Regions from separate parts of the Chitinophaga sp. RAB17 genome, predicted to be linked through region 3. Evidence: riboswitches for the same ligand, from Rfam matches in the RefSeq annotation. Region 3 holds a riboswitch; each other region holds the start of a gene.
The links. Region 3 has a riboswitch for cobalamin ahead of AB4Z08_RS30365 (DUF5074 domain-containing protein). Riboswitches for the same ligand answer to the same signal wherever they lie in the genome.
Positions count from the first base shown of each region.

Region 1: another riboswitch for cobalamin. It lies ahead of AB4Z08_RS15575 (DUF6580 family putative transport protein); the one in region 3 lies ahead of AB4Z08_RS30365 (DUF5074 domain-containing protein).
Region 2: another riboswitch for cobalamin. It lies ahead of metE (5-methyltetrahydropteroyltriglutamate--homocysteine S-methyltransferase); the one in region 3 lies ahead of AB4Z08_RS30365 (DUF5074 domain-containing protein).

Region 1 covers NZ_JBFREI010000004.1:43,363-54,476, forward strand. Annotated here, with positions in the region: gene AB4Z08_RS15570 (TonB-dependent receptor) at 1-2,530, shown strand, start outside; cobalamin riboswitch at 2,703-2,930, shown strand; gene AB4Z08_RS15575 (DUF6580 family putative transport protein) at 3,126-3,719, shown strand; gene AB4Z08_RS15580 (DUF5074 domain-containing protein) at 3,761-5,101, shown strand; gene AB4Z08_RS15585 (hypothetical protein) at 5,147-6,076, shown strand; gene AB4Z08_RS15590 (cysteine-rich CWC family protein) at 6,169-6,417, shown strand; gene AB4Z08_RS15595 (glycine-rich domain-containing protein) at 6,526-7,188, shown strand; gene AB4Z08_RS15600 (NADP-dependent glyceraldehyde-3-phosphate dehydrogenase) at 7,245-8,867, opposite strand; gene AB4Z08_RS15605 (hypothetical protein) at 9,101-9,937, shown strand; gene AB4Z08_RS15610 (SMI1/KNR4 family protein) at 9,984-11,027, shown strand.
Region 2 covers NZ_JBFREI010000003.1:779,312-790,425, reverse strand. Annotated here, with positions in the region: gene AB4Z08_RS14905 (aryl-sulfate sulfotransferase) at 1-754, opposite strand, end outside; gene AB4Z08_RS14900 (RagB/SusD family nutrient uptake outer membrane protein) at 794-2,323, opposite strand; gene AB4Z08_RS14895 (TonB-dependent receptor) at 2,343-5,720, opposite strand; gene AB4Z08_RS14890 (FecR family protein) at 5,847-7,049, opposite strand; gene AB4Z08_RS14885 (RNA polymerase sigma factor) at 6,959-7,702, opposite strand; gene AB4Z08_RS14880 (SDR family oxidoreductase) at 7,932-8,804, opposite strand; cobalamin riboswitch at 8,948-9,151, shown strand; gene metE (5-methyltetrahydropteroyltriglutamate--homocysteine S-methyltransferase) at 9,219-11,114, shown strand, end outside.
Region 3 covers NZ_JBFREI010000013.1:85,277-96,390, reverse strand. Annotated here, with positions in the region: gene AB4Z08_RS30390 (RagB/SusD family nutrient uptake outer membrane protein) at 1-458, opposite strand, end outside; gene AB4Z08_RS30385 (SusC/RagA family TonB-linked outer membrane protein) at 469-4,110, opposite strand; gene AB4Z08_RS30380 (FecR family protein) at 4,534-5,541, opposite strand; gene AB4Z08_RS30375 (RNA polymerase sigma factor) at 5,657-6,250, opposite strand; gene AB4Z08_RS30370 (hypothetical protein) at 6,639-7,097, opposite strand; gene AB4Z08_RS30365 (DUF5074 domain-containing protein) at 7,245-8,375, opposite strand; cobalamin riboswitch at 8,556-8,765, opposite strand; gene AB4Z08_RS30360 (hypothetical protein) at 9,124-9,408, shown strand; gene AB4Z08_RS30355 (aldehyde dehydrogenase family protein) at 9,518-10,882, opposite strand; gene AB4Z08_RS30350 (gamma-glutamyl-gamma-aminobutyrate hydrolase family protein) at 10,879-11,114, opposite strand, start outside.

The DNA of each region.
Region 1 (11,114 bases), on a different contig from region 3:
TGGTAGAAATGCTTCACTGGTAGGTCCCGACAGGACGAATACAGAAAGCAGCAAGACGTTACCATCTTCTTTCTATGACCTGCAAACAGGTGCCAGGGTGGGTTTTCCCATCATCAAAGACAAACTGTTCTTTTTTACCAATGCAGAAATTACAGACAGACGGGAACCTGTTCAGCAGGTAGCAGGGAGTAACGGATCAGATAATATTTTAAGCCTGGAAGATGCTACGCAAATCGTACAACACAGTAAAAGCAAATATAATTTTGATCCCGGAGAACATCAACTGTACAATACTTTTGCCCGTTCCAAAAAAATCTTCAACCGGCTGGACTGGAATATCAACGATCGCCATCAATTGGTGGTCCGCAACAATACTGTTTTGTCTGAAGCCATGCAAATGGAAAGAGATCAGTTCAATTTTCGTTTTTCCAGTATCGGATTCAAACAGCTCAATAATCAATCTTCCACAGTGATAGAGCTGAAGTCCCGCATCAACAACCGGGTATCCAACAACCTCATCATCGGTTACACCGATATTCACGATTATCGCGAACCCAATAGCAGGGCTGATTTTCCGCAGGTGCAGATTGTAGGACGCACACCGGGAACGACCATCTTCTTTGGCACCGACAGGGAAGCTGCTGTTTTTAACCTGCGACAAAAGACCTTTGAGTTTACAGATAATGTAACTGTTAGAATGGGTAAACATACACTCACGGCTGGTACGCATAACGAGTTTTATAATATCGGGTATGGATTTGTGAACAGCTGGAATGGCAGGGTAACCTATCAAAGTATTGAAGACTTCCTGTCCAACAACCCACAAAGAGTGCAGGGGAATTTTAACTACTTCAACAACAACCGTGACTACCTGTACAACCATCCACCGGCCAGTTTTAAAGTTAATTTCCTCAGTGCCTATGTGCAGGATGAAATCAGGGTTTCACCGCGATTTAAAGTGATGCCGGGTGTTAGAATAGATTGGGCAAATATTCCGGGCAAAGCACCACTGAGTAACCGCACCAAAGAGGCTTTTCGTGATCCTTATTTCGGAACCACCTATACATATACGCCCATGAGTGACATCAATCAAAAATATTTGTCACAACCGCAGATATCACCACGCATTGGTTTCAGGGCCGACCTGAATGAAAATCGCACGCTGATACTGAGGGGTGGGGTAGGTGTTTTCACGGGCCGTATTCCTTTGGCATGGCTGGGATACGCCTATTATAACACCGGTAATTCTTTTGGTTCCATCGATCTGCGAACAAATGGTGTTCCGCCTAATCCTTTCCAACCGGGCACCGATCCTTTACTGCGGCCGGAAAGCAGTCCATATGATGGTATTGCCGCCTTTGCTCATCAGCAGGGCCGGGTAGTGAATGATCCCAATGCCGGACAAACACAGATCGATGTAATAGACAACAATTTTGTGATGCCTGCTGTAATGAGAAGCAGCCTTGCAGTGGACTATACCGATCAGCATGGATTCAATTATTCGCTGGAGGGCATCTATACCAAAACGATCAAAGATGTAAGATTTATACAAATCAATCTGAAAGATAATCCTTCCTACTACGCATACGACACTGCACAACATTTGAGAAAGCAGCCGATATATGCAGGCAGCGTTGACCCGCGGTTGGCAAACGGATACCTGCTTACCAATACTGACAAAGGTTTCAGATACAGTCTTACGGCTAAAGTAAGCCGTAGGTTTACTAGTGGCTTTCATTTCACCGCTGCTTATACCTATGGGAAATCGAAAGATATCTCCAACGGTATCCGGAATTCTATGGAATCGAACTGGCAGTTAAACCAGGCGCTGAATCCCAATGATCCTGCGTTGTCTTTATCCAATTTTGATATCAGGCATCGGATTATTGCTATGACGGGATACGACCGTCGTTGGTCCGATAGGTGGCGCAGTGTGATTTCGATTTTCTTTTCGGCGCAATCAGGTAGTCCGTTTACCTATGGATTCGTTAACTATACGCCGCAAAATACGCCGCAGCAGATCGCGTTGGCATATATACCGGCAAAAGGTGAAACAATCAATTTTTTTGCTACGCAATATGCGGCAGACGGAAATACGATTATCAGTACTGCACAGGAGCAGGCAGCTGCTTTCGATCATTTCATAGACAACAACAAATATCTAAGTTCACGCAGAGGCGATTTTACAGAACGTAATACCGGAAGAACTCCCTGGAATGTAAATGCCGATCTGCACCTTTCGCAGGAACTTACACTCTTTAAAGAGAAACCATTGAAAGACCGCCATACTATTATGTTTTCTGTAGACATCATGAACTTCACCAATCTGCTCAACAAGGAATGGGGGTGGAGCTATTTTTCGCCGAACACCTATAACTCAACTGCCAGTATCGGCCTGCAGCCGTATATTCCTGCACGTAGTTCGCAGGGGTATCCGCTTTACCAGTTCAGGGATCCGGGTATGCCTTACTCCATCGATCCGCTGGCCTCGCGCTGGCAAATGCAGTTGGGGCTGCGATATAGTTTATAGGGATCAGGTGAGAATTACAAATTAGGAATTACGAATTACGATTGGGTGAGTAGATAGTAAACGCGAAGATCAACGTCGCTTATATCTACTCACCCAATCGTAATTCGTAATTCCTAATTCGTAATTCTCAATTCCTGTTGTCACAACATTTGGAGAAACCATCTGCTTTCATTAATTTGCGGCTGCAACTGGTTATTCTAGCACGTATGCAAGAATATTAAAAGGGAATCCGGTGTAAAACCGGAGCTATCCCCGTAGCTGTAAATCCTGCTGCCTGTGTGCCCACAGGTATCGTTTTTTCGGAGTTAATTCCTCCTTGCCACTGTTCCGCTTATCCGGAACGGGAAGGCGACCGAAAAAGCAGGAAAGCCAGAAGACCTGCCTTTTGCAACTATATATCATGTTTTCGGGTGAAGAACATGGATGTATTTTCCCGGTGTTCCGGTTTTTATTTTGGTAAAAAAGAATTTTTGTATCTGATTGACTGTGCCTGATAGCGCATGTCATTCATCTATAGTATGTATGTTTTTTTTCGTGAGAGATCATTTGATTTCTTCATGCAGAATCCCTATTCCCTTTAAAATAACTATTAACAATGTCTGATAAAAAAATTGACCCACGTTTTCTTGTTTTACTCCTTTTTATTTTAGGCGCTGGCCTCATACGTGTATTAGGTGCGGGTAATCTGATGCCTTATCCAAACTTTACGCCGATTGGCGCTATGGCCCTTTTTGCAGGCGCTTATTTCAGTAATCTTTTCAAGTCGTATGCCTTTCCTGTTCTGACATTATTCATCAGCGATATTATCATATCTCATGTGATATATCCGGAATACGCTACGGGATTGCTTTATAGTGGCTGGGCATGGAACTATGCAGCCTTTGCTCTCATGGTAACAGCAGGCAGAGTGATCATCAAAAAAGTAACGCCTCTCCGCATACTTCTTTCCGCCCTGTCTGCCGGATTGATACATTGGATCGTTGCTGATTTCGGCGTGTGGATCAATCATGGTATTAATATTACTACCGGTAAACCCTATATGTACAACCTTGCAGGTTTGTTGCAATGTTACTATCTCGCTTTACCATTTTTAAAGAATATGCTCGTAGCAAATCTTTTTTATTCAACTGTATTCTTTGGTTCTTTTGAAATGCTGAAATACCGGTACCCCAAAGCATTACATGCATAATTGAAACAACTGTAGCTTAATCATCAATCAAATATATAAACATGCGATTTTCGGGAAGTACTTTCTTTGTAGTTTCTATTTTAGCACTGGCGATGTCATGTAAAAAAAATGACGACGCCATTCCCGGTCCCGGTGTGGACAAAACCGGAGGTGCAGATTCTATACATATTGGCGCTACGCTTTCTTATCATCCCAGGATAAACAATCCCGTTGGTGCTACGTTCAGCTGGAAAATAAATGGAAATGCAGTCGGAAATGATTCTGTGTATACGTTCACGGCAAGTGCCCGGGGGGATTACCATATCGTATTTACAGCCAGCAATGCCGGCGCTTCAGACTCAGTGATCTACCAGGTAAAGGTGTGGGGTAAATATGAAAACGGATTTTTGGTAGTACAGGAAGGACAGTATGGAACTACCTCCGGCGACTTATTCTATTATAGTTATGATAGTAATAAGATTGTTAAAGATGTATTTAAAACAGAAAATCCCGGCAAAGATTTTGGACCGACCAGTGCAACACTGCAGTTCGCCACCATCCATAAAGGCAAGGTGTATATGTCTGTAAAAGTAGGTGGGCCTTTGGTGGTAGCCGATGCATATACCATGAAAGAAACAGGGAGGGTAGATCATCTTCCGCAGGAGGAAGGTCATGCCTTTACAGGAATAGATGATGCAAGAGGTTTGTTAAGCGCAGTGGATGGTGTATACCGTGTAAACCTCGCTGGTCCGACTATAGGGACTAAGATAGATGGAATTAATTCATCTGCCGGTGATATGCTGGTAGCCGGAGACTATGTATTTGTACTTACACAAAATGATGGTATCGTTATATTGAAAACCTCAGACTACAGTATCGTTAAGAAATATCCCAAAGGTACTATAGGCTTTGCCCGTACGAAAGACGGCGCGGTGTGGGCGGCAGGAGACTCCGCACTGTTACGCATTGACCCGGTTAGTCTTGCTGTAACTGAAACCCCCGTACCATTTAAAGTAACCAATCCATGGGCATTGTGGTCATGGCATTCAGGTGGTATCACTACCAGCAGATCCGGTAACGAGGTATTCATTGCGGAACGTAAAGATGGACCTGGCATTGGTGGTACGCTGGAATATAGTGGAACCAAAATATATAAATACACAGCTGGCAACGAGGCTTCTTTTGCAGCGCCATTCATCACGATTCCTAATGGCCAATATTTTTATGGCTCGGCTGTGAGATTCAATGAAAGAACAAAAGAACTCGTGGTGCTGACCCTGACGGATGAGTGGGGCAGCAGTAATGACAACAGATGGTTATTCTATGACGCTACTACCGGTTCTTTAAAGCAAACAGTACGCTATGCCGGATATTATTTCCCTACACTTCCCGTATTTTATTAAGATGGGAACTATTTAACTGTTTTTTAAACCTCAACAATAATTAGTATGCGAAAATCCTATTTGACATCTTTAGGCATTGGTAGTCTTTTAATGTTGGCTGCCTGTCAGAAAGAAAACCTTTCTGCCGGCCTGGAACCTATGAAGAAGTCTTCCGCTTCGCTTGTCAGCAACGTAACAGTAAGACCAGCTTTACTGACCAGCAGTCCCCTTATCAGCCATGTATATACGTACATGCCTGCCGCAGGACAATTTATCAATGATGCGTCGTATGGCACTACCACAGTAGCGCAAAGCCTGGTGGGCAGTACCAGCAACCTGGTATCACTTGGTGGCTTTGGCGGCTACATAGTATTTGGATTTGATCACTCTGTAGTGAACAGTGCCGGCAATGATTTGGGTATTTATGGTAATCCCTTGGGTCCCACCTATCAGTGGTCAGAGCCGGGAGTGGTGATGGTTAGCCAGGATACCAACGGTAATGGCATTCCTGATGATACCTGGTATGAGTTGGCTGGTAGCCAGTATACCGCAACAGGTACTATCAAAAATTACCGTATCACGTATTATAATCCTCATGCTGTGGGTACCAGTGTGTTGTGGAAAGATAACCAGGGAGCTACCGGTTATGTGCAGGCTAACGCTTACCACACTACGAACAACTATTATCCCGCAATGGCGCCTAACCAGGACTCAATCGCCTTTACAGGCACCAAACTTGTAAATACATTACAAACTGGTGGCATCATTACCAATCTTGCGTTCGCATGGGGATATTCCGACAGTTATTCCAGCGAGTATCCAACACTCGGCTATAATACTTTCGACATCTCCTGGGCTGTAAATGCCAGTGGTACTGCAGTAACCTTGAATGCGATTGATTTTGTAAAGGTATATACCGGTCAGAACTGTAGTGCAGGAACGATGTTAGGTGAAATATCTACAGAAGTAAAAGGAGCAAGAGATCTTCATTTATAAGATGTAATTTAAAGCGAAATGGGTTGCAGATACCTTACTGCAACCCATTATTTTATATGGAACCATATCCTGATTCATTAAAACCGTAAAGTATGTGCGAACATGAGCAGAAATATTGCCCGCGCTGTAACAGCGCATTTCAGTGTAAGGTAGGATCCATTCTGATTTGCCAATGTACTTTGCTGCCATTGGATGATCTGGAAAGAAGTTATATTCAGGAACAATTTTCAGATTGTCTCTGCCTTAATTGTCTGAAGGAAATGAAGGCTGCTTATCATGCTAAGCTGTTCCAGGACAGGTTAACGAATATATCCCCCTTACGTTTTAAGAAAGATCAATAAACCACCAATACGATTATAATACGATTATAGGCCTTAATAATATCATTACAAGATTTTCATCTTGTGGCATTACTACACCTTTGTGGGAGCACACCCTAAATAATCGTCATGAAAGATCTCAACCATCTCGTTTATTCCGAAGACCAGCTCTGGCAACGGATCAACGATTTCAGTATTGATGACCCCGAGGCCAGGATTCCGTTCTCCGGCAAACTGGCCAGGACACAAAACTGGAGTGAAGACTTTACCCGGCGAGCCATTCATGAATACAAACGCTTCGTATACCTCAGCTGTATATCACCCACAGGTGCTTCTCCTTCTCAGGTTGTTGACGCAGTATGGCATCTTCATCTCGAATACACCCAAAATTACTGGGAAGAATTTTGCGATAAAACGCTCGGTAGAAAATTGCATCATCATCCTTCGAAAGGAGGTCCTCACGAAAAAAAGAAACACGAACACTGGCTGAAAGATACGCTGGTAAAATATAGGCAGGTTTTCAGGAAAGATCCTCCTGCTGATATCTGGAAGAAACATTTCCCCCTGGGGTTACCCCGTCAGCGATCTGCTCCATTTAAAAACTGGTCTTTGGTCTTTCTCTTTTTTTCCGCCATCGTGATGCTGTCAGGCTGTCGCGCAAACTGGATGGTGATCGGGATCCTGGTGTTGTTTTGTTTCTTTGCCCTGCTCATTATTTCGAATCTGGCAAATACAGGTATGAAAGAGGTAAAGAGTGATGAGGAGGAATGTGGGGGAAGATGTGGGGCATAGCATAAAAAAGACCTTACAGCGGGTAGCTGCAAGGTCTTTCATAACATACGGATATGCTAGAAAATAAAATTGGTACTGAGGAAGTCAGAGCTGTGTTGATTCACGATATCTTCCAGCAGCTTTTTGTTGGTGTCGTTCATCTTGGTAGTTACCAGTGAGCGGATAGAGAATGAACGCAGCGCGTCATGCACAGAGAGCGTTCCTTCTGCACTGTCTTTCCGGCCGGTGAACGGGAATACATCCGGTCCACGCTGGCACTGACTGTTGATATTCACCCTGCTTACCTGGTTTACCAACGGATCTATCAGTGAAGCCACTTCATCGGGATTATTGCTAAAGATGCTTACCTGCTGGCCATGTGGCGATTCGATCAGGTAGTCGATCGTTTCTTCTATCTCATCATAAGGTACAACAGGGATTACGGGACCGAATTGTTCCTCCTTATAGAGTTTCATTTTATTATTTACCGGGAATATTACCGCAGGGAATACAAATGATTCGTTGCTGGCGCCACCATTTTCATTGATCACGGCAGCTCCGTGGGCGATCGCATCTTCAATCACTTCATGAATATAAGCAGGCTTACCAGGTTCCGCTACCGGCGTGAGTTGTACGCCTTTCTCCCATGGCATGCCGAATTTCATTTTGCTGATAGACTCACTGAGACGCGCATTGAATTCGTTGGCAATGGAGCGGTGTACAAATAATATTTTGATGGCGGTACAACGTTGACCATTATACGATAATGCGCCCAGGATGCATTCATTTACGGCCACCTGTATATCCGCATGTTGCGTGATGATAGCGGCATTCTTGGCATCCAGGCTGAGGACAGCACGCAGGCGGTTCAGTTTGGGATGGTGTTTACGCAGGTCGTTGGCCACTTTACTGGAGCCGATAAAGGCCAGTACGTTGATCTTACCGGTAGCCATGATGCCTGGTATTACGGAGGCGCCGCGACCATATACAGTGTTCACCACACCTTTAGGGAATGATTCCATGAATGCACGTAGTAATGGATAATGCACCAGGGTACCATGTTTTGGTGGTTTGAAGAGGATGGTGTTACCCATTAGCAGTGCAGGAATCAGTGTAGTAAAGGTTTCATTCAATGGGTAGTTGAATGGTCCCATACAAAGTACCACACCCAGTGGTGAACGGCGGATCTGTGCGATGGTGCCTTCTTTGATTTCGAAGCGGGAAGAGCTGCGGTCAATTTCCTTGAGCGCGTCTATAGTAGCGTTAATATATTCTATGGTGCGGTCAAATTCCTTGACAGAGTCAGCATAGGATTTTCCGATTTCCCACATGATCAGCTTTACGATCAGGGAGCGTTGCTCCGTCATTTTACGGGCAAATACAGTGAGACAGTTGATGCGCCCATCCAGTCCCATCGTTGGCCATTCACCGCGACCGTTATCATATGCTGCGAGGGCAGCATCCAGCGCTTCGAAGGCCTCTTTTTCTGTGCCCAGCGGGTAAGTGCCTATCAGCTTGCGTTTCAGGCCATCCGCAGTGGGGATATTAATAGGAGAATATACCTCACTCACCGGTCCATTCCATTGTTTCATCTCCCCGTTTACCAGGTACTCTCTCTGATGAATTTCAGAAATACGGAATTCTTCGGGTATTTCATTTTCTTCAACAAAGAGGTTCTTCAGCTCATCTTGAAAACTCATGTGTTAAAATTTTATGCGTACAAAGTACACAAATTAGGTGGAATAATACACATAGAATGTTTCGATCGGGGAGTGGGGAAAATCTATATGGTAAATTATCAGGAGATAAAACAGCCTTGGAAAATGCTGCCGGCATTATCGCTAACTTTTTTATTTTCAATGATTAACCTAGTTTTGCCGCATATTTTACAGAAAATTAATACGGCACTTATATTTTATAAAACATCTTGCGCATGCCCTTGACGAAAGTTTTGATCACTGTTAAAAGTTACCCCACCGTATCTTCCCATTATGATGAGCAGGTTAGCATCGCCGGTGTAAGAGAAGATGGAACCTTTATAAGGATATATCCCATCCCGTTTTCAAAAAAAACTTATGAAGAGCAATATCAGTTATACGACTGGGTGGAGCTGGATCTTGTGCGTAACACCCGTGACTTCAGGCTGGAAAGTTTCAGACCTGTAGCAGTAGATGCTGCGGTAAAAAAGACAGGACACCTGGGTACGGAAGATCATTGGAGTGAACGGAAAGCCATGGTGCTGAGGAGTGTATACCGCAACCTGTCCACGTTAATGATGGAAGCGAAACACGAAGCGTTTTATACCTCGCTGGTGGTGTTCAAACCTACACGGATACTGGGTTTTGTAGTGGAAGAAACGGAGCGGGAATGGAACAGCGTCCGTTTGGAGAAATTACAGGAAGAGAAAGAAAACGGGAACGTATATGAGCAGCCGGAAGATCCTTTTGCAGTAATGAAAAAACTGCCTTATAAGTTTTCATTCCGTTTTATTGATGATAAAAACGAAGAGATCACACTCCCCATAGAAGACTGGGAACTGGCCTCCCTGTATTGGAAAAGCCTGAAAAAAGGCGCTGGTATTGAAAAAGAACAGAAAGCTATCAACGAGGTAAAAAAGAAATACCAGCAGGAATATGCCAGGAATACGGATCTTTATTTCTTCCTGGGTACCACACAAAATGCACATGCAAGTTCCAGGCAGCCGTTTACAATTGTTGGGTTGTTTCAACCCACGATGCCACCAGCAGTAGTACAGGGGAGCTTATTTTAATAATTACGCTCTATTGGCCACATTTTTAAATGCTACATTTTTCAGTATGAAAATGAACAAAAGAGAAGAGCTGGAGTATAAGTTGTCCGAAGAAACGGATGGGACAAAGTTTTCCCGTCTTAAAGATAAACTGATAAAGAATTTTGGCGAATCAGAACGAGAGGCGGTAATACAGGCATTTGTACGTTACGCCAGGGAAGGTAAACTCCTGCATTGGCGCAACTTCCTGATGACAGACATTATCGGACTGGTGCTGGAAGGAGAGGAGGCTTACGCCGCATTTTTCAAATGGGCGCTGACCGTTCCTGACCTGTCCTACTGGGCGGTCAACGGATACCTGAAAACAGCCGGTAAGGAAGCTTATCCCTTACTGGTGACAATGGCCATGAGTGATGAGGTGAAATTGGAGGTGCGTGCAAATGCCATCAAATGCTTATCGGTACATAGCGAACAAAAATTCGATAGTGATCTTCCCGGTGATCCAGGCTATTGGAAGGCTGAACAATTGCCGCTTCCCGCGCTATTGAAGTGGCAGGAAGAAGGGTATTCATTGGGTGTTGGGTATACGGCTCCTGCAACACATCCGGCCTTACAGCAACCGGTAACACCGTTGGAAATGCTGGCCGCAAAACTTGAAAAACAACTGGCAAAATATCGCAAAGAGCAATACGATAAGGCTAATCCCGGTAACCTGCTGGTCATCGCCAATGAAAATGACCTGGCGCGCATTAATGAAAAATGGACCTTGCCTGAAACGTATGCGTTATTTCTGAGAGATTTTTCACCATTGCATGTAATGCTCGACGGTGGCGATATTGAACAGGGGCTGCATCTTTACGGAGCGCAGGAATTAATAGTACGTCAACAGGGGTACGCTTTTAATCCTGTCACCGACCAGGTCATACAAGATTGGCCTCCACACCTGTTAGTTATCGCCGATGATGGCGGAGATCCTTATTGCCTGGATCTGTCAATGATCAGTAATGGTGATGCGCCGATACTGTTTAGCCGGCACGGTATGGGACGTTGGGCGTTTGAAGAATTTGCCGGCAGCTTTATGGATTTTCTTAAAAAAATCACAGGCATTTAAGAGATGACTAAATGAAAAATGAGGAGGAATGTTCATCAGCAATTGTACTTCCCATAATATATTAAACCAATAAGGAGCCAGGTGCTG
Region 2 (11,114 bases), on a different contig from region 3:
TTTCTTCTACAAAAAGCGTAACAAATTCATTATTGTTATTCAATAAAATTTCGTGGTGGATGGTGGGTTTAAAATCCCTTCCTTTTTTGAGGTCGGCGAGGGTGTCGCCGGTTAGGGAAAGCTCTAGTATTTCATCGCCATAGCTGGTTTCGTACGCCGGGCCGCCTAAGAGAGACAACAGCGTGTTTTGTTGGGTAAAACCGGCTACTTTAAAGCCGGTGCCGCTTACCTGGTGATACCAGGCGATATGTCCTTTGGCATTTAATAAAAACAATACGCCGGGATCATCGCGGCGGGACACCATCACATAGCCCTGTCTGAAAGGCGCTGGTAAAACGGAGCTGTCCGGACATACTACGTTGAACACATCTTTCATCCACACAGGAACATCGGTGGTGTTAAAGGTGTATACCTTGCTGCCGTACAAGTCTTTGCCATGGCCTGTTAATACGCGGTACTCATAGCTTTGCAGTGGCTGCAGGTTGGTGAGCACGATCGTATGCTTCAGCTGATGTTTGGATAGTGGAGTAGTAGTGCGTTGCTGTTCTTTTCCTTTGGGCCAGTATTCCACGGCAGCATCTACGGTGTCGGTGCATTGCACGGCCACCTTTACTTTGAGGGCATTTTGTCCCTGCGGAGTAAGGGTGATTTCGGTGATGTCGTTCCCTCCGCTATTGCAGGCCTGTATCAAAAAAAACGCAGCTGCCATTGAAACCAATGGCAGCATACGTTGTATTTTATTCAATCTTTTCATTTGCAATATTGAATAATTAAAAAAAGACAGTACCCTTTGTTAATGACGGCGGTCATTATTGTTGAGGGTTTTATTGATATCTATCTGAGCCTGTGGATAAGAAAAATACTTATCTCTTGGCATTGTAATGGTGGCCGTTTTTCCGACAGCGGTAAGATACTTATTTACTACGCTTTGATATTTATCCATGCGGATCAGATCCTGCCTGCGTTTGCATTCAAAGAAGAATTCCCAGCCACGTTCCTGGAGGATGGCATCACGCAATGTTTCTTTGGTGAATGTGCCGGGGGCGCCTAAACCGGTAGCATGAGAGCGGCTTTTTACCTGGTTGATCAGGTCTATAGATTCGCTGTTAGGTCCATTCAGTTCATTCAGCGCTTCCGCTCTGCACAGCAGGATATCTGCATAACGGAGTATCGGGAATACGTGTCCATCGTAGTACGTAGTAGAGCCTTTAGGATCTGCAAATTTTGTAGTGGCTACATCCGGCATGTAATAAAATCCCGGAGGTGGATTGGTTTGTCCCGGAGGGCCCTGTACGTAATGGAGGCCGTCTGTACCGATATAATCATAGTAGAACATTTGTTTACGATCATCATTAGCAGCAAAGGTATTCCAGAAGTACCAGGTTAATGCAAAGTATTGCCATCTGTCTGTTACCACCGGATTGTTGATGGGACCAAAGTGGTTCATGATTTCTACGGCATCATTCAATGGGTCGGCCAATGCGCTGAAGATGCTTTCCTGGCACCATTTATTTTTCTCCGCAAATAATCCGGCGTAGGTAGGGTATAATCCGTAGCCCAGCTTCATGATTTCTGTGGTGAGGTCCAGGGCTTTCTGCCATTGATGTTCACGCATATAGAGTTTACAGAGTAAGGACATGGCAGCGCCTTTGGTAGCACGGCCTATATCGTTGGTGCTGTAGATATCGCTGTTCGTGTAATTAAGCGGTAAATGTTGTGCTGCAAACTCCAGGTCGCTGATGATCAGTTTATTGATATCTGCTACAGGAGTAGTAGCTAAAGGTGCATTATATTCAGGACTCTTTAGATTTTGTGCCACGGTTTCATCTGTTACCAGGATCACGGGGCCGAAGGCATCAGTAAGATCCACGTAGCCCAGTGCGCGCAGGAACTTCAGCTCTGCCACAAACTGGTTTTTCTGTGCATCAGTAATGCTGCTCATCAGTGGAATATAATACATGGATATATTGGCATCTGTAACAAGTTTATACTGATGCTGCCAGGCGAAGGCCAGGTAAGTATTGCTGGAGGCCCACTGGCAATCAGACATCAGCCCCACATCACCTGCAGTACTGGCATGTCCTACATCGGTGGTAAGATCTGAAATGGTTACCTGGAAGCCTGCATAGTACATCCAGGCATCGGATCTGCCACTCGGTTGTTTTAGTCTGGAGTATACTCCGTTTACAGCTGCTTTGGCATCACTGAGCGTGAGGAATGCGTTGGCATCTGTGAGGTAACTGTATACTTTAGGTTCTACGAGCTTCTTACAGGAAGTAGCGCCGAGTAGTAAAGTAGTTAATGCGATATAAGCGTATTTCATTTGTTCCGGAATTTACAGGTTAGAAATTAAATTTAAGCCCCATGGTATAGGTGCGGTAAGCAGGGAAAGCCGTGTAGTCCAATCCGGAAGAAAGGTTGGCATTGTTTCCGCCGCTAAGGCTACCGTTGTTAACACTACTGTTAAGGTTCGTGTTTACCTCAGGGTCTGATCCTGTATATTTGGTAATCGTAAATAAGTTTTGTACAGAGCCATATACCTTAATGCCTTTCAGACTTCTCAGGAAAGTTTTGGCTACGGGGATATTATATCCGAGTGTAATCATTTTGCAACGCAGGTAAGAAGCATTTTCCACAAATTTTGAATTGATCATACCACCGTAGGCGATCACATATCCATCTCTCGGGATATCTGTATTTTCATTGGTAGTCGTCCATCTGTTCAATGCTGCTTTGCCGGGACCGGATTCCAGTACCAGGTTGGTAGCATTGTATAAACTGTAATTCAGTGCGCCCTGCAGGAAGATGTTCAGTTCAAAACCTTTGTAGGCAAAGTTGTTGTTAATCCCGTAAATGTAACGTGGCGTAGCGTGTCCCAGGTAAGTACGGTCATTGGCATCGATGATACCATCGGGTTTACCATCGGGTCCGCTGATATCTTTGAACTTAGGATCACCTGCTTTAGAGTTGGGCTGTTGCGGATGTGCTTCGCCGGTTTTGATGACGCCATCATAGATATAACCATAAAAGGTGCTTAACTCCTGTCCGGGTTCCAGTTTGGTGAAGTCGATAGAACGGCCACCATAGAGGTTTGCGGTTTGTGTAATCACACTTTGACGGCCACCGAGATCCAGGCAGGTTTGTTTGTTGTAGGCAATATTGATTGTAGTATTCCAGGTGAAAGCGTGGTTGATAATGTTTTCTGTGGTAACGGATAATTCAACGCCTTTATTTTCAATTTCAGCAGCGTTTACCGTTTGTACAGCAAAGCCATTCCAGTCGCCGATAGGAATATCAAATATGAGTCGGTTGGTTTTTTTGCGGTAGTAATCTACTGTGGCAGAAATTCGATTGTTAAAGAATCCCATATCTATTCCCGCGTCAAACTGTGCGGTACTTTCCCATTGCAGATCCGGGTTGGGGAGGCGGGTAGCCACGGTACCACCATAGCTGTCGCTTCCTGGTCCCAATGATACTTTAGTGGGGCCGAAGAGGTACATGTAAATGTAATCAGGAATACGATCGTTACCTGTTAGACCATAACCGGCTCTTACTTTCAGGTTAGAGAAGATGTTCAGATTTTTGATGAAATCTTCTTCACCTGCTCTCCAGGCTACAGAGCCGGAAGGGAAGTTTCCGAAGCGGTAGTTGGGACCGAATTTAGAGGATCCGTCTCTGCGGAAAGTAAAGGTAGCGAGGTATTTATCTTTCAGTGAATAGTTTAAACGTCCGTAAGCGGAGGCAATTTTGGAGGGAACATCCAGGCTGGTATTGCTAAGTGGCTCGCTGGCGGCTTCCAGGTTGTGATAAAGGAAAGCGTCTGTACTGAATTTCTGTGCCAGTGTATAGTGTTGGGAGTACATATCAGACTGGTAAGATACCCCTGCCACCACGTTCAAGGAATGTATGGTGTTAAATATTTTTTTATAGGTAAAATAGGCTTCCACCAGGTTACGGGTACGGGATACGTTGTTCAGACTGGCTTTTCCGCCCACTTTTTCGCCATCTACCAGGTCGCGGGGCAGGTAAGTACCTTCCCGGAAGGTAGTATATTCTGTTCCTCCGTTTACACGGAAGTTAAGTCCATTGAGTATTTCGTAGTCCAGGTAAGCATTGATATTTACTTTGTTTTCATAGCGGTCGTTGGTCGGCGCCATTAGCCAGGCCAGCGGATTGTCTCTGCTCCTGTACCGGGCGTAAGAGCCATCCGCATTGTATACGGGAATGGCAGGGGAGGCGGTTAATACACCATACATTACGTTGGAAGGGACAATATTACCATCGTATGTTTTAAAGTTAGTGTAAGAACGGGAGCCATATATGCTGGCGCCGGTTTTGAAGTTTTTGCTGAATTGTCTGTCATAATTCAGGCGTACGGAATATCTTTCGAAAGACGTATTTTTAAGAGCGCCATCCTGTTTAAAGTAGCTGCCAGACAATGATACGCGATCTTCCACGGTACCACCGGCTATATTCAGGTTATGACTTTGCACCATACCTGGGCGGGTGGCTAATTTAAACCAGTCGTTATTGCGGCCGCTGGCCAGGTCTTCTGCCGTATAATAGGCGGGCTGACCTTTTTCAATGGCTTTGGCATTGGTGACCTGCATGTTTTCCAGGCCGGTCATTTTATCATATTCCTTTATAATCCGTTGGGTACCATAGTAGCCGTCATATTGAATAGCGGCCTTACCTGATTTGCCTCTTTTGGTAGTGATCATCACTACACCATTGGCGCCCCTGGCACCATAGATAGCGGTAGAAGAGGCATCTTTTAAGATCTGTATATCATCAATATCATTCGGGTTGATGTCTTTACCTGTTTCAGAAGGAAAACCATCTACCACGTACAATGGTTCGTTAGTGGATTTGATGGAGTTGCCACCGCGGATGCGCACAATGGTTTGTCCGCCGGGAGCGGAGCTCGACTGACTTACCTGTACGCCCGCAGCCCTGCCCTGTATGGCCTGTGCCGCGTTGGAGGTAACACCTCCATTGTTCATCTGGTCACTGGAAATGGAGCTGATGGAGCCGGTGAGATCTTTTCTCTTTGTGGTACCATACCCTACCACCACCACATCGGTGAGGTTGGATACATCATCTTCCAGTACTACTTTAAAAGTGGTGGTGTTGCCATCTATCTTTACAGACCATGGTTTAAAGCCTACCATGGAAAATTCCAGTGTTTCACCTGCGTTGGCAGTAATGCTGAAGCTGCCATCTGCCTTGGTAACAGCGCCATGTCTGGTGCCTTTTACGGTGACTGTAGCACCGGGTAAAGGTTGTCCTTTGGCGGTAGTTACAGTACCATGGATTTCTATGGGAGGAGGTGGTGTGCTGGCCGGTTGAACGGCTGGCTTATTTTTTACGATAATCGCTCCGCCTTCAATGGTGTAGGAGAGTGGCTGGTTGCGCATAAAAATATTCAGGGCATCGCCAACAGGCATATTCTTTACCTCGATGTTAGCTTTGCCGCCTTTCTCCAGTAAGGCTTCATCTGCCAGGATGTTGAGCCCTGTTTGTTTGTTGATTTCCCGGAATACATCTTTGGCGGTGGCATTTTTGAGTGATAGGTTTACCACCTGGTTCTGTGATTTTGCCGCGTTCACCTGCATACCGGTGGCGAGACAAAGCAGGGTCAGTAGTCTACCGACCTTTAGGTGTTTGGTTGAACGCCGGCTCCTATCATACCGGGTACAGGCAACAGTGCTTAATTGCATACTTGTGCTGAGTTTTGATTAGATAAATGATTTGGTTGTTCTATCGACTTTATTCAGTGCTACGTTGGCTTACCCGCCTGCTATTGGTTGATTTGACTATTCACCCGGAAACGGAGGTGCTGTTCACTATTCATCACCTCTGACAATCAGTTTCTTTCCTTCTATTCTATATGAAATATTATTTGCATCCAACATTTTTAATACGTTGACCAGGCTGCTGCTGCGGCTGATCATACCAAAGAATTTTCTTGGTTTTACTTTGCCTTCGTATACGATTTCCAGATCGTACCAATGGGAGAATTGTCGTAATACGGTGGTCAGGTCTGCGCTTTCGAACCGGAAGTAGCCTTCTTTCCAGGCTACAATTTCGTCTGTGTTGATGCCGGCCACGCGTTTTAGAGTTCCATTGGCACTTACCTGCGACTGTTCTCCCGGTGCCAGTTGCATACTGCCTTTGTCACTGTTTATTTTTACGGCTCCTTCCAGCAGGGTGGTGTTGATAGTGGCTTCGTCTGCGTAGGAGTTGATATTAAAGTGTGTGCCCAATACATCTACTGTGATTTGTTTTACCTGGATGCGGAACGGTTTATGTGCATCATGGGCAATTTCAAAGTAGGCTTCTCCGGTGAGTGCAATTTTGCGCTCGTTGCCTGCAAATGTTGCCGGGAAACGGATGGATGAGGAGGCATTAAGCCATATTTTGCTCCCATCGGCGAGTACCAGCGGATAGGTTTCGCCGGCAGCGGTGGTGAGGGTATTATAGAGTGGGGCGCTGGCTTCGCCGTTTGTTTTTTCGTATACCAGTTGTCCGTTTTTCGTCCGGATGGTACTGCTGCCCTGTTGTGCCAGTTGTTGCATGCCTTTCTGGTCGAGTACAATTTTTTCTCCATTGGCCAGGGTGAGTACTGCTTTGTGGCTGTCCGCGGTAGTTTTCGTTTGTGCCGCCTTACTGATGGCTGGTTGGGGTGTGTGCCACTGCTGCAGCAAGAGATACCCTGTCGGAATAGCCATACCAACCAGGATGGCTGCTGCCGCCGCGAGTTTGAATGTACGGATATTTTTTCGTGGCTGGTGGATAGGAATAACGGGAGATGCCTGTATATGCTTTAACAGCTCTTTCCTGACCCTTTCGCCCGGATCGGCAGATGACAATGCCGTTGCGGGCTTTACCTGCCGGAATGAGGTCTGTAATTCATTTAACAGGGTGCGGTTGGAAGTGTCCTGCCGCAGATAGTCCATCAGCTCAATGGCTTCCGTTGGAGTACATATCCGTTGTTGCCATCGGAGGAGCAATTGTTGGTAATAAGCTTCGTTTCTTTCTGTGGACATGTATATACTATCCCGGAAACGACAGGTAGGGTGGGTGGAGGTGAAAATATTTTTTCAGCGGGGTGGGGATCCAGCATCAGACTGGACAAAAAGAAGACCGGGAGCAGGCCATCACTATTGGTATAAAAGAAAAACCGGATGCTTTTCATGGCGAGGACCATATGTTCTTTGACGGTATTCCGGGAAATGCCTAATTCCTGTGCTACCTCTTCATAGCTTTTGCTTTCTTCCCGACATAGCCTGAACACTTTTTGCCGTTGAGGAGGGAGTTGACGGATTGCTTCGTGCAATAATGCCTCGTATTCCTTCCATATCAGTTTGGTATCTGCATCTTCTGTTTGCCGTTGTAATTCCTGCATGACCTGTAGGCGGAGTGCTTCGTCGGCAGTTATTTTCTTTAATGATTTGAATACATGATTTCGGGTAATGCGGTATAAGTAGCCGCTGAAGGACAGTTCAGGATTGATCCGCTCCCTTATCTCCCAAATCTTTATGAATACTTCCTGTAGTGCGTCTTCCGCAAATTCCGGAACATTTATAAAGTGGAGTATGTAGGTATAAAGTGAGGGGTAGTATTGGTTGTATAATGTTATGTAAGCTTCTGCATCCCCTTGCTGCAGTTTCTTCAACAGAACAGCTTCTTCATTGCCCACTGGATTCGTTATTTAAGGCTAAAATAAGAATTTAGCGATAAAATGCAGCGGTTTTTTTTGGGCAGGATTATACTGATTATACTGACTTTTACTTTTTGATTTAAAAGATTAGGGAAGATATAAGCGGATAAATTCGCTAATATCTTCCCTAATCTTTTTAAATCTTCCTAAATCAAAAGCGTAAAAATCAGTATAATCAGTATAATCCTGCCCCAGACAAAATTCGCTCTCAGGCAAACAGTGCTGCATATTCCTGTATAAAGTGGTCAAAATTGCGGGGTGCATGACCTGTCAGCTGCTGCACTGCCGGTGAAATGGCGGCTGCTTCTCCGCGGGCATAGTGGGCATAATCTTCGATGAGGCCTTCTGCCTGCCAGAGGGGAAATCCTGCCTGTAATAAGGCCTGGAGTAACTGATCCGGTGAAACATTCACGTAGGTGATAGTACGTCCCAGCGCGATAGACAGTTTGGTTGCCAATTCCTGGTGTGTGAGGGATTCGGGGCCGGTAATATCATATATTTTGCCTGCATGGCCGGGAGTAGAGAGTGCGGTGGCTGCTATTTCGGCAATATCCCGGATGTCTACCAGGCTAATCGGCGCCTCTCCGGCGGTGGCGAAAAACTTGCCCTGCTGTATGATGGGATCCCGGAAGCCCAGCAGTCCCTGCATAAATAAATTAGGTCGCAGGAAAGTATAGTCTATACCGGATTCGCGGATCTTTTGTTCCACGGCGGCATGATACCGGAGAAAACGTACCGGCGATTGTGGTGCTGCATGCAACTGGGAAAGTTTTACAATATGTTGTACTCCGGCATGGCGTGCAACATCCACGAAATCACTTTGTAACTTTTCGGCTTGCTCAGAAGAGTTTGTGAGCAGGAAAGCTTTTTCTATTCCCTGTAAAGCGCTGGCCACGCTGTCGGGATTATTAAAATCTCCGATCACGGCTTCTGCTCCCGGTAACGCGTGGAGTGCGCGGGCCTGATCGTCTGTAGTTCTTACCATGGCACGGAAAGGAATACCTTGTGCGGATAACTGTTTGGCCAGTGTAGTACCAATGTTGCCGGTGGCGCCTGTAATCAGGATGTTAGCTTGTTTCATTTTTGTTCGTTTTATGATGTAAAACTCACTTTTTGCTACTGCGCCACATTGTAAGAAAACGAAATCCTGCTGTAAAACGGCCGGGAACTTAAATTTGATAGTTGCCGGGATTTATTATCTTCGCCCCCGGTTCTTTACGTATTACAATCGAAGCAAGTAATGGTTCCCGCTGAAAAGCGGGATTAAAAGGGAACTGTGTGTAAATCACAGGCTGTCCCGCAACTGTAAGTTTTGCGCAGATAATTTATCTGCAACTGTTAAACAATATACCACTGTTCCGTTGGAGGAATGGGAAGGTGTTTAACAGTGAAACGAGCCAGGAGACCTGCCTTTATTTCACTTTGACACTGCTTTCGGGGATTGAAGCAGGTCAGGTTTTGGTATGTAGTAATTTTTTAAGAACAGGTACGACAGATGGACGCTTTTTTAAAGGTCCGTCAACCAATGCTGTATGGCATCCGGGATCATGCCTGTAAGAAACAATTACGTACTATCTTCTCCTCTCTTACACTTTCTCCTGTTAAAGCATTGCTATGGTATGTAGAAGAGCGTGAACATCATGTATCACCTTTTAAACAATCAGCAATGATTATCCACAACTTAGGCTATCCGAGGATAGGTAGCCAGCGTGAATTGAAGAAGGCCTGCGAAAGCTACTGGACAGGCAGCATTTCTATTTCTGCCCTACAGGAAGTTGCCGCCGGTATCCGGTTGCAAAACTGGGAACTGCAAAAGCAGGCGGGGATCGACTGGATTCCCTGCAACGATTTTTCCTATTATGACCAGGTACTGGATACCTCGCTGATGACGGGCGCTATACCAGCGAGATACCAGGCCCTCACCGCAAAACAGTTATCTGAAACAGACCTGTTGTTTGCTATGGCCAGAGGTTATCAGTGGGATGGAGATGATATCACCGCCATGGAAATGACGAAATGGTTTGATACCAACTACCACTATATTGTTCCTGAATTTACCGCCAGTCAGGACTTTCACCTGTTTTCCCGCAAAGTGGTGGATCAGTTCCTGGAAGCGAAGAATGCAGGCTATGCTGCCAAACCGGTATTACTGGGCCCCGTTTCCTTCCTGTTACTGGGTAAAGAAAAAGAAGCAGGATTTAACCGGTTATCATTGATAGATAAATTGTTGCCGGTGTACCTGGAAGTGCTTGACCTGTTAACGAAGGCTGGAGCCACTGTGGTACAACTGGATGAGCCCTGCCTGTCACTCAATCTTTCTGCGGAAGCATTACAGGTGCTCAGCGATTCATATGCGCAGATACATGCTGCCTTCCCGCAGTTACATATTGTACTGGCTTCCTATTTTGAATGTTATGGCCAGCACCTGCCGGCAGTACTGGCATTGCCGGTGCAGACACTGCACCTGGACCTGGTACGTTGCCCGGCACAACTGGAAGATGTATTGCAGACAAAGATCGCCAACAGCAAATTGCAACTCTCTCTGGGAGTAGTAGATGGCAGAAATATCTGGAAGAATGACTACACCAAATCATTAGCATTTATACATAGGGCTATTAAAGTTTTAGGGGAAGACAGAATCGCCATTGCGCCTTCCTGCTCTCTCTTACATGTTCCCTGTGACCTGGATTACGAAACAGCGATATCTCCCGAAATAAAAAACTGGATGGCCTTTGCCAAACAGAAGCTGCAGGAATTAAAGGAGCTTCGGGATATTGTAAAAGGAAATACAGCACTACTGGCCGCCAATGAGGACGCAATTCGCAACCGTGCAGCCTCAGGACTTATTCACCGTAAAGCCGTAAAAGACAGGGTCGCTGCATTTACATTGAGTGATGCCAGCAGGAAAAGTGCCTTTACAGTTCGTCAGGCTATACAGCAGGAGCAGTTTGACCTGCCATTATTCCCGACCACTACCATTGGCTCCTTCCCACAAACAGATGATATCCGGCAGTTAAGAGCAAGATTGAAAAAAGGAGAACTGACGGTAGCACAATATGACGCCGCCATAGAAAAGGCAACTATAGAAGTGATCCGCTGGCAGGAAGAAATTGGCCTGGATGTACTCGTGCATGGCGAATTTGAGCGCAACGACATGGTGGAGTATTTTGGCGAACAGTTAGATGGATTCCTGTTTACTAAAAATGGCTGGGTACAGAGTTATGGCAGCCGTTGTGTAAAACCACCGGTTATTTTTGGTGATGTAAGCCGTCCTGCAGATATGACGGTACGCTGGAGCAGCTTTGCACAAGCCAATACCGACAAGCTGATGAAAGGTATGCTCACCGGTCCTGTTACTATTTTACAATGGTCTTTTGTGAGAGATGACCAG
Region 3 (11,114 bases):
ATAAAATGTGCATAGGCTCTGGCTACCAGTGCTTCGCCACGCTGGTGTGCATACAATGTCGGATCGGCTGCATTGTTACATGCCTGCAGGGCCTGGTTGGTTGCGGCAATGGCGGTATAACAAGCCTTCCAGTAATCTTCCGGCGAGTCTTCATCTATTGATTGAATGTCGTTGAACAAATAGGCGTCTTCGTTAGGGCGGTAGTATGCGCCCACTCCTTTGTCGCCAACATTATCCGACATGGCTTCGCACATAGTAATGTAGCTGGATTGCGGATAGGCAGTGCCCAGTAATTTACTCACCTTGGCCGGTGAACTCAGGTCTGTCCAGGTGCTGTCAGGTACCTGCTCCAGGTATTTTTTACAGCCGCCTGCCAGAAGGGTCATCAATGCAAATGCCCCGATAAATACGGGTTTCATTTTGCGTGTATGGGTAGATGTTATATGGTAGATTGACATAGTTCCTTTTTTAAATACCAACTTTTAATGAAAAAGTGAATTGCTTTTGAATAGGCTGTGCCACCCCACCTGCATTAAAGAATTCAGGATCCTGTCCCTGTAATTTTTTATCTGCATAAATCAACCAGGGATTAATAGCAGCCGCGCTTACCGCGATGTTGCTGAGCCCTGCACGTTTGCTTAACTCACCTGGTAACTGGTAGGTGAGAGAGATGGTTTTGAGGCGAATGAAATCGCCTTTTGCCACTCTTTCTGTGGAGAAGTTGTAATTGTTGTAAGGGTGTGCACCTCTTATCAGCAATTGTTCAAAGGCATCCAGCATAGAAGGCACGGATGTTTTGCTTTCATCTCCCGGCATTACCCAGCGGTCGTAAAACTCTTTGGGCATGGCATCGAGATCAGAGTAGGTAGTTTTGAAAGCAGGATAGAGGCGGATCTTGTTGCCAAACTGATAAGTAAAAAATATGTTCAGTGATAAAGCTTTATAGCGGAATGTATTGGAGAAGCCACCGGTAACAGGTGGATCTACCGGACCTTCATATACCAGGTGGCTGGTGTTCAATGACTGGAGATTCACATCACCACTGTTGGCGCCATCCTGATTGATGAATGAGGGTGCGCCTGATTTGCCATCCAGCCCGGTGTATTGCAGTGAGAACAGGCTATGTACGGGATAGCCTTCTGTGTTGCCGCCTTCTGCTACTACCAGGTCAAAAATGCCGGGAATATTTTTTGCGTTGGTGATTTTGTTAACGCTGTAACCAAAGGTGACATTAGATTTCCAACCCCACGTTTTACTGCGGATGACATCTCCGCCTATCATTACTTCCAATCCTTTTGAGTCCATGTCAGCATAGTTGGCCGCTTTGTACATTTCGCCACCGATGCCGGAAGTTTTGATGCGGCTGATGAGGTCAAAGCTTTTGCGGGTATATGCATCCAGGCTGAAGTTCAGACGTCCGTTGAAGAATCCACCGTCCAATCCTATGTTGGTAGTATATAATTTTTCCCAGGTGAGTTCATCGTTTTGCAGGTGTGATAACCTGATCACTGATTCCACTTCTGTCTGGTGCGGCCGGTTGGTATTTACAGTTTGATAAACAATGTTGGAATTTGTAGCAGGCCCCATGCTGGCAGTGAGCCCATAGCTCACGCGCAGGGTGAGATAATCCAGTTGTTTGATGCGGGCCGCAAAATCTTCACGGTCTATATTCCAGGATCCTGCTACGCTCCAGGTGGGCAGCCAGCGTGCTTTGCGCGACTGTCCTAAACGGTTGGAGCCATCATAACGTCCGGTAGCGGTAAAGTTATATTTGTTGTTATAGGCGTAGGTACCGGTAGCATAAAAGGCTGCAAAGCGATCGTAATCTCTGCCCATGCCGAAGTAAGGGAAGTTGCTTTCAATTGTTTGTTTGAGTATACGATAATCGGTGAAATTGGCGCCGCCATTGTCGTACTGGTAGCCGTATCCGGTGTTGGACGCATTTTGGCGGTCAGCATACTTTACCTGTTGACCTACCAGTATGTTGACGTTATGTTTTTGCGCAAAAGTGTCGGTATAGTTAAGACCATTGCGGAAGTCATAATTCAAGAGCTGATCTTCTGTACGATTGTAGAAACCGCCGGCAGGTAATACAATCACTGGTGGTGCATCCGGATTTTCCGGATCGCGGTAAAGAAATTTGTTTCTTTCTGCGATGGTAGCATTTCCTGCGGAGCGATAGGCATTGGCCATGTTGGCATTTTCTGTGATCTGGTGTTCACGGGAAGACTTTACATACCTGATAGCGCCGGTGAATTCGTAACGGAGATGCTTTGTCAGCTTCCAGCCGAGATCTCCCTGTAAACGTAAATCCATCATATTCAGGTCCAGGTAATTGTTTTCCAGTTCGTTGATGATGTTGAATGGTGCATAATTTCTCCGGAAGTATTCCAGCTTGCCATCCTCATCATAGGCGGTGAGTGTACGGCTGGTATTGAGGGAGTAGCTGAATGGATTGATATCGAAATCGCGGTCGTATTGCCCTTCTACAGGGTTGCTGCTGCGGGTCAGTGCTCCCGGAGCTTTCTGCCGGCGTACGGAAGCCAGCGTAGAGAAGCCTGCAGTAAGTCTGTCTGAAAATTTATAGGTATTGCGATAGTTAAGTGTATAACGGGTTACTTTGTCAGCCAGCGTCCAGCCGTTATCGCTGTAGAAGCTGGTAGAGAAATAAGATTGTGATTTATCGGTACCGGATGAAATGCTGAGGGAATGTTCCTGTACAAAGTTGTTACGGAACAGCAGGCCAAACCAATCGGTGTTGGCTTTGGCGTAGCGGAGTAGAAATGCTTTGCGGTGTTCCGGATCGTTTTCCACAGGGAAGTTGCCGTTTTTATCTGCATCCAGTTTTTCGTACAACTTGCCGAAAACGCCGATATCACCCTGTGAAAGGATGTCGGAGTTGAGGATTCCTTTTCTTTCCAGTTCCGCCAGCACAGACATTTGCTGGCCGGAGTTCATGATATTGAAATTGTTGTAGTTGGGTTTCAGCTGCGTGCTGAAGTTGCCGCTGTAGGCAATAACGGGCTTGCCTGCACGCCCTTTTTTAGTAGTGATGACCACTACGCCGTTCATGGCGCGGGCACCGTATAAGGCCGCTGCCGCAGCATCTTTCAGGATGTCGAAGCTTTCAATATCATTGGAGTTCAGTCCTGCTACGGCGGATCCCAGCAGGGTGGTAGGGTCGCCGCTGGAAAGCTGGTCGTTGGAGATATTCACCACATCTTCCAGTACAACACCATCCACTACCCATAGCGGCTTGTTATCACCGTTGATAGAGGTAGCACCGCGGATACGTACTTTAGGGGCCGTACCAAATGTGCCGGATACATTTTGAATGGCAACGCCGGCTACTCTTCCTTCCAGCATACGGCTCACATCTGTAAGCCCGTCTATTTTTACATCTTCTCCTTTCAGCCTGGTAGCTGCGCCGGAGAATTTAGTTTTGTCGATGCTCTGAAAGCCTGTTACCACCACTTCCTGCAGGCGGGTGGGTTTTTCTTTCATTACGATGGTGATGGCGCCGCTTCTGAATTGGGCTACGCTGACTTCTTCTGTTTTGTAGCCGGTGAAATTGAATACAAGGATGGCATCGTTGGCTATCTTTTTCAGTTCAAATGCGCCTTTATCGTTGGTGGTGACGCCGCGGGAGGTGCCTTTAATGATGATGTTTACACCTGGCAACGGTTCTTTCTTTTCATTGGTAACAATTCCTTTTACATCGGTAACGGGAACGGTAATACGTAATAGTGTATTCGTTACAGTGAGTAGTGCCGGCTTTTTTCCGTTATCGTGTTTAATGACTACACGGTCATACATCACGCTATAGGAAAGGGAGTAGGGGGTAAGTAATTTGTTCAGCAGATCGCCGACTTTCTCATTATGTGCATTCACACTTACTTTGTTGGCATCCAGTACTTCATTGCCTACATACACGAAAGATACTTCGGCGAGGTTACTGATCTTTTCCAATGCGTCTTTCAGAATGACATTCTTTAGTTCGATGGATATTTTTTTGTCGAGAGCATCCTGCAAACTGTTGCCGGCTTGGGCCTGCGTCACTGCCAGCAGGAGCAGTAAACAATAAATAAATGATAGTTTTCTTTTGAACATAGTTATAGTTTATTGGTTTCGTTCTGGGCATAGGATCTCCGTTCCGGTTTCTGGACAAAACCGGGCAATAGAAGGCCTTCTGCATATGCAGGGTGTTTTTTAATCAGTCATATAATGGCAATACACTAGCCGGACAATAAGGATGTATGCTGTTTCATGGACGATTCAGTTTGGTTGAGTGATTGCTACGGATTATTGATTCGGTAAGTATGGGCAATAGGTGGCCGTATGATCAAATGGTTTGCATTTGATCAATTAGTTAACCAGCATGAATGTCATTCAGGCTAAAGGTCACCAGGATAGTATACCAGACTTAAATGGTTTCGTTCTTTCTTTAAATTTTGGTTCAGCTTTGTTGATAGCAGTTTCTATTCATCATCATCTTGAATATAGTTTGGTTAACGATATCGCGGTCATCTGTTCTTATTTACAATTCCCACCAACAATGATATACCCGCTGTTGGCATTGTCTTTTTTCACGCGGGCATCTAAAGAAAAGGCAATTAATGAAAGCGCTTTTTCCAAATCGTCCACGGTGTTAAATGATCCGTAAAACCTGCACTGAGCGGACCGTTGATCGGTTACTACCGGCACATTGTAATATCTCTGCAGGTCGGCTGCTACTTTGGCTAAAGGATCTCCCTTATAGATAAATTTACCACTCATTTTTTGTGCGAAAAACCTGGCGTCATCAGTGGCATCCTGTAACTGCAGGTCGTCCGAAGCCGGATTATACACGGCGCTTTTGTTGGCGGTCAGTACCAGTGCTTCATTTTTATGTGGTTGACTTTCCCTGGTATTTACCTGTACCATTCCTGATACCACTACCACTCTGGCAATGTTTCCTTCATGTACTTCCATATTAAAGGAGGTTCCTAATACGGTTGTATTTATTAACGAAGAAGAAATAATGAAAGGATGTTGGGCGTCATGGTTGATTTCAAAAAAAGCTTCTCCTTTCAATGTTACTTCGCGGTTTTTTTTATCAAATATCTCCGGAAAAGTAATACTGGAATTCTTTTCAAGATATACCACTGACCCATCCGGCAATTTCACTGTTTGTCTTTCTGAAGTTGTGGCAAATACCTTTTGTTTTACCCGGTGCTGTAACAGCATGTACCCTGCGGCTCCCGCCAGCAGTAGTACCACGGCGGCAGCAGCGATCTTCTGTTTGTAGAGCCTGAAAATACCTTTGAAAGAACTATCCTTTATGCCTATACGTTGATGAATGTTTTTCAGCATTCTGTCGGACAGGCGTTTATCTAATATATGCTTTACCGTTATGATATCAGCTTCAAAATATTCTGCGGCTACCATTTCCAGCTCAGCAAAGTCATTGGCATCGAGGTATTCCATCATCCACTCCTGCTCTGCGGCAGTCCAGTTGTCTTTATTTAACAGTTGTTTGAGATATTCCTTTCTGTTGGGCACTAGCGTGATGGTTTAATCTAAATACGCGCAGTTGATAAAAACGGGTGGGTCCTTTTTGAACTTTTTTTGGAAAATAAAAATATTAATTTAAATATAATATGAAAATGATTGGTGATTATGAATCGTGATAATTTAAGAAGAGCAACAGCAACACAATATACTTGTGATCTCCGTTGCGTTGTATATAGTCATTGAGTTTGATCATCGCGGCTGATAAATGTTCTTTTACAGTATTTCGGGAAATATTCAGTTCGTGTGCCACTTCCTCATAGGTTTTCCCTTCCAGTTTACAGCGGGTAACAATAGTTCTTTTTTTGGGAGATAATTTTGAAATCGCCTGTTCCAGCAAATGATATTGCTCTTCGTCTATGTTCTTACGTTCAATAGCTACCGGATCATCCTCGTCCGACTGGAAGATGTTTTTGTGAAAAGCCTGTTCCCTGAGCTTCTTCCTGACGAAGGATACGCACATATTAAAGCTGATAACAAACAACCATCCACTGACCGATTGATCTGGCTGGATATCCTGTCGTTTTTCCCATAGGCGTGCAAACACGTCCTGCAGGATATCTTCTGTTACCACTTCATCCTTCACAAACTTGAAAATATTCCGGTACACCGCCTCGTGATATTTCCAGTATAAGGTATCAAAGGCGTCTACTTCGTGGTTTTGTAACCGTACTACCAATTCAGCATCTAGTATATTCATATTTCTTCTTTTATATAAATCATATCGTGGAATACAATTTATATGGCTAGAAAAAAGCCAGGTTTCCCAAAGGCAATGGCCATCTATTCTGCTGCATAAATTAGTAACAAATATTATTATTTAATAAATAAATTCGTATTAACTATAATTATTAATTGTTATAAGCATATACAGAAGGATCAGCGTAAGTGGGAAAAGCAGCGTAGCCGCACAATGGCATTTGTATTATTAATTATGTATATGTGTATAAGGCAGAAGAAATAGTATGAATTTATACTTAAGCAGGGAATCCGGTATTGAAAGAGCACAGTTTTTAAGAAGAATAATGACATATATCCATTGATGCCGCATAACAACACCAATGGATATACGCTGAAAATTTCCGCCCTTACCGTTTTAACGGTGTTTCCCTGGCCGCCGCTGTTTTTTCCGCAGCAGGTATCTGCTTCACCACCTCATAACTATCTGCACCATTCAGTCCCGTTCCCCGTGTTATCCGCAGCGTGTACTGTTGTATCGGAGTATTCCGGGCCAGTGTTACCGTCAGATAAACGGTTTGAATGTTGGGCCCCCAGGTGACATAGCAGGTGTTGATGCCATAGCCTTCCAGACCGGTATTAGGTGGTGCAGAAATAATCTGTCCATCTCCGGTGACATTCCAGGCAACATACGTGCTGCCACTAACGGTGGGTACCAGTGAATAAATGCCAACGCTGCCGGGCGTCACAGTAGTGGGTCCTGAAATACTAACGGGTCCTACCTGGGCAACAACTTTGCTACCGCCCAAACATAACAGCAATAGCAGGGCACAAAAAAACGTGGATACCTGAGTGAGTTTAACGCTCATTTTACAATGGTTTAAGAGTGAAATACGTGGAAAAAAAATATCGTATTAAAATAACCAGAAAATCCTGAATATCCTAGTGAAGTATCGGGATAAAAAAATCCCCCGCCTGCCATTGGCAAGCGGGGGATTTCTTTATTTTATAGTTCTTTATTCGTGAAACACTGGCATGGCCGGGAAATACCATCCGTTGTAGGTCAGCGTTTTTTTCAGGGTAGTAGTGGTGGCATCATAAATCAGCACCCGGTTGATACTGCCGGTGAATGATCCATTCAGCGTAGTTACTACTAATTCATTCTTTTCCTTGTTATATGCCGCTCCTGCACCATAGAAATACTGACCCGTTGGCAGGGTGATAAATGGCGTAGTTAATGAAGCAGCGTTGCCAATTACGTAGCGGTATAATTGTGTACCACCAGCAAAACCGTTGTTACGCACAATGAAAATAGCACTGTCCTGTGTAGACGCAGTAATACCTGCATGACGCCATGCTCCCCATGGAGAAGGTACGGTAAACGGCAGTTTGATCGCAGTACGTGCCAGGGTAGACGGAACAATGCGAATCAGTGAATCTGAATTGGTCGCATATACCGCTCCATCTTTACCCGCAGCAAAAGCGAGGTTAGCAGCGCCGAACTTTTTCACTACTGCATAAGTGCTGCTATTCAGTGCTACGATACCATCTGTTTGAGATAATACAAAAACATAACTGCCAATTTTAAGCATGTCGCCGGTATAACCAGCAACCCCGCTGATTTTAGTGCCTACCACCAGAGATGGCAGTGTAATAGGATATACACCATCGCTGGCGCTCAACAGTCCGTGCGTGGCATCAACACCCAGGAAGGCATGCCCATCGTTGCCCGGTAAGGTAGTAATACGGCCGGTTTCCACCATGCTGCCACCATCTGTTACCACCAGCGGTCCACCAGCTTTCACTACGATGTACAGCTTATTGTTGAAGAAAGTCGCAAACTGCAATGTGTTGGATGACCCGCCTAATGCACCGGTTGGGTTTTCCAGGTGATACACGTCCTGCACCAAACTGTCACCACTATACGAATAGAAGTGCAGATCGCCGGTGCCATGACCGAACCATCCTTCATTGGCAATAAAGAAACCATCTGCATATTTACCGGTAATCAATGATGTTGTAACGCCGGTTTTGTTATTGGCGTCCAACTTTTGTAACTGTGATGACTGCAGTGCATCTTCTTTTTTACAGGAAGCCACCAACAAGGCAAAAGCCAGAAACAAGGAGGATAATAACTGTTTTTTCATATAATAGATATTTGGATTGATGACATACCTTTCCCTGTCCGGATACCGTATCCGGAAAAAAACAAAACTCAAAAGCCGGTGATATCACACCTGCATAATGCGCCCAGGGGTAAATAATATTTACACAATAGAATATATGCCGTTAGGCTTACATTCCTGGCCTTTCACCCGAAAGCGCTGAATGATTGATAACATCTGGCAGGTCTTCTGGCTCTCCTGCTTTTCCGGGAACCTTCCCATCTGCGGACATACAGACAGTGGTATGGAGTATCCGGAAAATCAATTCATTCAAAAATGAATGCAGGATCACAGCTACGGGGATAGCTCCGGTATTGCACCGGATTCCCTTTTAATCCGCCCGCAGGCGGAACCAATTGTGGATGCAAACGTACGTGAAGTATTAGTAAAATCCAAAATGAAAGAATGGCGCAATGCGCAGCATCACCATCGAAAAATATCAACGCATCTTTTCCAGTGTTGTCGCCGACAACATTTTATTAACCTTTTAAACACTACTTTCACAATAGTTCCAACTTAATTCCTTTATACATTGAGAACGTTTTTAAAAGTATTGTTTTGTATACTTAATCCCATGTGCGCTTTTACACAAATTACCCGTTCCGATGCCTGCATGAGGTTAGTTCCAGCGGAAAAATTTACCAGGGCAGATCTTATAAGCGCCGCTGGAAGGCAGTTACCAGACTCTTTATATGATGGTAGCAAGTTAGATAGTATAAGATGGGCACTGATGAAGGACAAGAGGAAGGCGTTTTATGACCTGGCACCTGATAATTTAAGCGCTATGCCGAATCCTGGCAGCTTTATGCAGAGCAATTATTTTCCGAAAGCATCGTACAATGGCAGACAGTATCCTCTCATCCTGATACCAGATCAGTTGATGCGGCCATCCCGCTGGGGAGGGACCGTGTACTACGGCTTATCATTCCCGGATAATACGTGGTATTTTAAATACCCGGTGAATTATTACCCGGATCGTAAGTCCGCGTATTCCCGGGCCTTATTACAAGAGTAATCTCAATTTTTTCTGCCGCCCGCAATTACCTTTTCAGCTGTTGACAGCCGGATTCGATACCTCCGACAAACATGCACTGGATGGTTGTTATGTGGTGGTGAAAAAATGATCAGCCCTTCATTTGCCACGATTTTGTTTTTGTAAAAGCCCGTAGGCCCTGATGTGATAGGGTAGCGCCGATACCGGAATGCTTTCTGCCGGCCCAGGGTAATCCTGCTGTAACCCTGTCGCAACAGTTCCAGTAGCCGGTGCCACTGTTTACCTGTGAGAGAATGGTTTCGGCTCTCTCCTGGCTGCTGGAATATACGGAAGCGGTGAGTCCGTAGTCGGTATCATTCATGAATTGTATGGCTTCTTTGTCGGTCTTTACTTTCATAATACCGATGATGGGGCCAAAGCTTTCTTCCTGCATCACCTTCATCTTGTTGTTGACATCTACGATAATGGTGGGTTCAAAGAAATTTCCATCATGCACAATACGTTTGCCACCGAGCAATACCGTCGCGCCGTTTGCTTTGGCATCTTTCACCTGTTCTTCCAGTACTTCCAGTTGTTCATACCTTGTTAAGGCACCGAAGTATACGCCTTCGTCTGTAGGTAACCCCAGCTTCCAGGAGCGTACTGCTTTTACAAAGGCTGCTACATATTCATCGTATACATTTTCGTGTACGTATATACGTTCTACTGCACAACAGCTTTGTCCGTTGTTATAAAAGGCGCCATCGGCGGTGGCTTCAGCTACCGCGGCAATGTCGGTGATGTCGTCTGCTACGTAGAGCGGATCTTTGCCGCCCAGTTCCAGCTGACAAGGCACCATTTTCTTCGCTACTTTTTCATAGATGTATTTGCCGGTTTTATAGGAGCCAGTAAAAAAGAAGCCGTCAAATCTTAAACCCAACAGATGTTCTCCTGCATACTTGCCACCGATACCTACTTTAAATGCATTTTCCTCCACGCCGGCTTTCTTGAGTAAGTTATCTATTTCAATTGCCGTCAGCGTGGCGTATTCAGAAGGTTTGTATAACACCGCATTACCTGCTAACAACGCGGGGATAAACACATTTACGCCTACGAGATAAGGATAATTCCAGGCAGAAATATTGCAGATAACGCCCAGTGGCTCGTAGGATATTTTTTCCTTGAGTGCATCGGTATTGGTGACCCATTCATCTGCCAGGTATTTTTCTGCATTCTCCAGCATCCACTGTATCCGTGTTCTGGCGCCATTGATTTCATTGCGGGACTGTTGCAATGGTTTCCCTGTTTCAGACGTAAGTATGGCAGCCAGTTTTTCAATGTTTTTTTCCAGCAACACACTAAACTTTTCAATGATTTTTATGCGGTCAGCCAGGCTCACCTTTACCCAGTATTCCTGTCCTACCCGGAGGAACATATACTTGTCTATCAACTTCGTATCCATGTCATCCCGGATAGTTTTAATAGTTGCGCCTGTAGCCGGATTTATGATTTTCATTTTTGATGGTTTCTTACTGCTTGAATAAATTGTATTTTGATTTTTTGAGAGAGGGGATTCTCCTCTTTTTCTGGCATTCTTTCCGGATGCCATTGTACGCAAAGCATAAACGCTTTGTCTGTTTTATCTTCGAACTCAATGCCTTCAATGATGTTGTCGCCGGAAGTGGCACTCACCATCAGGTTATGGCCCAGATGCTCCGGATGAATGGCCTGGTGATGTGCGCTGTTTA